2 regions of the Rhodoferax mekongensis genome follow, and region 2 is predicted to be linked to the other one. Evidence: predicted binding sites of a transcription regulator. Region 2 holds the regulator's gene; the other holds the start of a gene.

Region 1 (2,408 bases), 580 kb from region 2:
CATAGATGCCTATCATCAAAAAGTATCAGACATCCACATTGAGCCAATGCCAGGTAAGTTTAAAACGGGCATACGCTTCCGAATTGACGGCAGTTTGGTTCCATATGTAGAGGTTCCTGCACACTTCCGTCAAGCGATGGTTACCCGATTGAAAATAATGTGTGATTTGGACATATCGGAAAGACGCAAGCCACAAGATGGAAAGATTAAGTTCAAGAAGTATGGTCCACTAGATATTGAGCTTCGGGTGGCAACCATTCCCTCCGCTGGTGGGGTCGAAGATGTGGTGATGCGAATACTGGCAGCCGGTGAGCCGATTCCGCTTGAAAAACTGGGCCTGACTGTCCACAACAAGGCGAGGCTGGAGTCCACAGTCAGTAAGCCTTATGGGCTGTTCTATGTTTGCGGCCCTACGGGCTCCGGCAAGACCACGACACTACATTCCATATTAAAGTTTCTGAATACACCAGATACCAAAATATGGACAGCTGAAGATCCTGTTGAAATTACACAGAGGGGCCTGCGTCAAGTACAGATTAATAAGAAAGCAGGAATTGATTTTGCATTAGTGATGCGCGCCTTTTTACGGGCAGATCCCGATATCATTATGGTGGGCGAATCACGAGATAAAGAAACGGTCTCGATGGGCGTTGAAGCTTCATTGACGGGGCATATGGTTTTCTCGACGTTACACACCAATTCAGCACCTGAATCCATCACTCGGCTTTTGGATATGGGGATGGACCCATTCAATTTCGCGGATGCGCTACTAGGCATTCTTGCACAGCGACTGGCGAAAAAGCTCTGTGAATGCAAGGAGGCCTATGTGCCGACGGATGATGAGCTTCGTTTGTTCTGCAAAGAATATTCTGAGGAACTTCGAAACACGAAGTCCTGGCAAGCCAACTACGAGCTGGAATCCAAGAAGCTCTTGGATCAATGGACCAAATCTTATGGAGAGGGAGGCCAACTTCGGCTTTATCGCGCAGTCGGATGCGACAAGTGCAACAATACCGGTTATAAGGGCCGCGTTGGCTTGCACGAACTTATGGTGGCTGATGACGATTTGAAGAAGTTGATCCAAGAGCGAGCGAGGGTCGCAGAACTCTTTTCCTGTGCCGTGGAGGGTGGGATGAGGACTCTCAAAATGGATGGTATGGAGAAGGTGCTGATGGGAATGACGGACTTGAAGATGGTGCGACAAGTTTGTATCAAGTAGTAGCACCCGAATGACAAAATTGATAGCTTTTGGGTAGTGCTAAGGTCTTTATCGGAATAATCCTAATTGGCATGCTGTTTGCTTGACCTAGCTCCCCTAATCTTACGTGGAGAACACCATGAAATTAAAACGTGCTATTCAAAAAGGCTTTACGCTCATCGAATTGATGATTGTTGTGGCAATTATCGGCATCTTGGCCGCAGTTGCGCTTCCTGCTTATCAAGATTACACAGTGCGTGCGAAGATTTCAGAAGTGATTTTGGCTGCTTCTCAATGCCGGACAACTATCACCGAGACAGTGCAAACCGCAACATCAGCTGCCTCTCAGTTTATCGCTGGCGGGTGGGGATGCGAAACGTCGATTCCTGCTGGCAACGTAAACCGAATCCAAACCAGTGCCGCTGGAGCTATCCGCGTGGCATCTAATTTGGCGTCAGGCCCGGGTTCTATTATCTTGGCTCCCAGCGCTACGATAACTGCTGGAGGAAATGTTACTGCTTGGCTGTGCGGCCCATCATCTCCTACTGTCGCAACAAACGTAGCGGCTGGATTGACCGCAACCGGTGGTGTAAATCCGAAATTCTTACCAGGTTCTTGCCGGGATGCCACTGTAGCTGGCACATACGGAGCCGGTACATTTGCACCATAATTGACATCAGTGCATAGGAAGAAGGGCTCTTTGAGCCCTTTTTTTATGAAAATTTTTTTATCAAAATTATCTTTTTGGGTTTTGGGATTATGTTGGCTGATTCCCGATCATTTCCCGCCTTGGACTGCTTATCATACAGAATTCCCCGCCTTCGCAGCAGTTGCCTTGATTGGAATAGCCTTAGTCTTTAGAAATGCAGTTGACACCACACGTGGTGAAGCATGTGTATTCGCATTGATTTTCATAGTAACGATAGTCTCTCAGATATTTACAAAGCAGTATTTGGGAGACGTATTGGTCGGTATTGTCTATCTCGGCTTGGTCTGTATATCCGTCAAATGGCATCGACTGGATGCAAAGAATTTGACGACTTTATACCATCTTCAGTTGCTCTTGGTATGGGTGTCAATAGCAGTTTCTTTTCAGGTAATAAGCCAGCAACTAAATATAACTTCTGAGTTCGGCGACTTGATTTTAGAGCCTTTGCCGAATGGCAGGGCAAGAGCCAACTTGGGGCAATCCAATCAAGCTGCTACTACT
Region 2 (2,408 bases):
GGTGCCGCTACCGCAGCAAGGGTCGTACAAAGGCAGTAAATCGTCGTCACCCGATGCCCAGCCGCTGGCAGCGATCATGGCGGCCGCCAGGGTTTCTTTGAGTGGCGCATCGCCCTTGTCTTCACGCCAGCCCCGCTTGAACAACGGTTCGCCGGAAGTGTCGATGTAGAGCGAGCAGGCATCGGTGGTCAGGTGGGCGTAAATGCGCACATCGGGCCATTGGGTATTCACGTCCGGCCGCACACCGCCCGCCACTTCGCGAAAGCGGTCGCACACGGCGTCCTTCACTTTGAGCGCCGCAAAGTTCAGCGAGGTGAGCGGGCTGTGCTGGGCAGTGACTTCCACCTTGATACTTTCGCGCGGAGTGAACCAGCGCTCCCACGCCACTTGCATGGCGGCGCGGTACAGGTCCTGCTCGCTGCGGTATTCGGTGTACGACACCAGCACCAACACCCGCTGGGCCAAGCGGCTGTACAGGTTGAGCAGCATCGCATGCTCAAACCCGGTGCGCACGGCCACGCCCCCGCGCTGCTTGGTGATGCAGCCGGGTGGTAAGCCGGTGATCTGCAAAATCTCCGGCGCCAGATATTCCTCCACGCCGGCGGCGCAGGGGAGAAAGAGAGTCAATTGGTTCATAGCGCTTTGCGGAGTGAGGCGGGGGCAATCTTCAGGCCCTCGCGGTATTTGGCCACGGTGCGCCGGGCGCATTCAATGCCCTGCTCTTTGAGCATGTCGGAAATCTGGTTGTCGCTCAAGGGCTTTTTCGGGCTCTCGGAAGCGATGAACTGCTTGATCAGCGCCCGCACCGCCGTGCTGGAGGCGTTGCCGCCAGACTCAGTGCCCAGGCCGGAGCCGAAGAAGTACTTCAACTCAAACGTGCCGAAGGGCGTCGCCATGTATTTGGCAGTGGTCACCCGGCTGATGGTGGATTCATGCAAGCCCAGTTCGTCTGCAATTTCGCGCAGCACCAGCGGGCGCATGGCCAGTTCGCCATGGGTGAAGAAGTTTTTTTGACGCTCCACAATCGCTGTGCTCACGCGCAGGATGGTGTCAAAGCGCTGTTGGATGTTCTTGATAAACCAGCGCGCCTCCTGCAGGCGCTGCTGCAGACCGGCGTGGCTGGAGCTGGCTTTGTGGTTGCGCAGCACATTGGCGTAAATGTCGTGCACCTTGAGGCGCGGCATCACATCCGGATTCAGTTGCACCCGGAATTTGGGCATTCCGCCCACCTTGCCGATGGGCACCACCAGCACATCAGGCACGACGATATTGCGCTCCACATCCATAAAGCGGCGGCCGGGCTTGGGCTCCAGACGGGCTATGAGTGCAATGGCCTCGCGCACCAGAGCATCGCTACCCACACCTGCTTGCACGAGGCGCTTGATGTCGCGACGGGCCAGCAGTTCCATGGGTTGCTTGCAAATGGCCAAAGCCACCTGCAGTACCTCAGTGCGATCCAATTCGCCATCTTCATCCGCGGTGGTCAGCAATGCCCGCAGTTGCAAGCGCAAACATTCACCCAAGTCACGCGCACCGACACCGACCGGTTCCAGGCTGTGAAGCAGGCCCAATGCCACAGTGAAGTGGTGCACCAGTTCGTGGAGCTGCTCTTCGTCGGCAGGGTGCAGACTCTGGGCTAGCTCGGCCAGCGGGTCTTCCAGGTAGCCGTCGTCGTTGAGGGACTCGATCAGGAAGCGCAGTGCGGCCGCATCCTCGGCGCTCAAGCGCAAAGCGGCGGCTTGGCGGTGCAGAAAGGACTGCAAAGACTCGCCCGAACGTGCCAGTTCGGTCGCATCCTTCTGCTCGTCGTCGTCCAGGTTGTTGGTTTTGGCTTTGGCATCCACACCCCATTCGCCGTCGTCGGGGGTCATCTCAGTGGTGCCGTCGCCCTCCCAGTCGGGTTCATCGCTGCCGGACAGCGGAGTCGTCTCATCCTCATTCGAGCTGCTAGCGCTTGTACTGCTTGCGTAGTCAGCTATCGAATGAGGAGCAAAGTCAGCCTCTTCGGATAGACGGTCTCCATCACTCACCGGTGCATCCACCGCATCCAGGCCAAAGTCTTCCCGCTCAGCACGCTCTTCGGTGAGCTCCAGGAAGGGGTTTTCGTCCAGCATCTGCTCCACCTCCTGGCTGAGCTCCAGCGTGGAGAGTTGCAGCAAGCGGATGGATTGTTGCAGCTGCGGGGTGAGCGCCAGATGCTGCGAGACGCGTAAAGACAATCCTTGCTTCATGTCAAAACAAGCCTGTCATCGGAGAGAGCGGCAATTTGCCGCAGGGCCGCCCCAAGGCAAATTTGCCCCCTTGGGGGGCAGCGACCCGCACAGCAGTGGAGCGTGGGGGTCATGGTCACATCTTGAAGTTTTCGCCGAGGTAGACACGGCGGACATCGGCGTTGTTCACGATATCGG

What was found. The regulator sigma-54, encoded in region 2, starts transcription at its own class of promoters, with help from an activator protein. The targets are predictions, from matches to a motif close to TGGCANGNAANCTGCTTT.
Region 1: a site for sigma-54 is predicted at 1,287-1,304, ahead of RAN89_RS03805 (pilin). Genes of this name have one in related genera too.

Annotation. Positions count from the first base shown of each region.
Region 1 covers NZ_CP132507.1:777,637-780,044, forward strand. Annotated here, with positions in the region: gene RAN89_RS03800 (GspE/PulE family protein) at 1-1,219, shown strand, start outside; gene RAN89_RS03805 (pilin) at 1,338-1,868, shown strand; gene RAN89_RS03810 (PglL family O-oligosaccharyltransferase) at 1,914-2,408, shown strand, end outside.
Region 2 covers NZ_CP132507.1:193,150-195,557, forward strand. Annotated here, with positions in the region: gene RAN89_RS00885 (THUMP domain-containing class I SAM-dependent RNA methyltransferase) at 1-636, opposite strand, end outside; gene RAN89_RS00890 (RNA polymerase factor sigma-54) at 633-2,231, opposite strand; gene lptB (LPS export ABC transporter ATP-binding protein) at 2,347-2,408, opposite strand, start outside.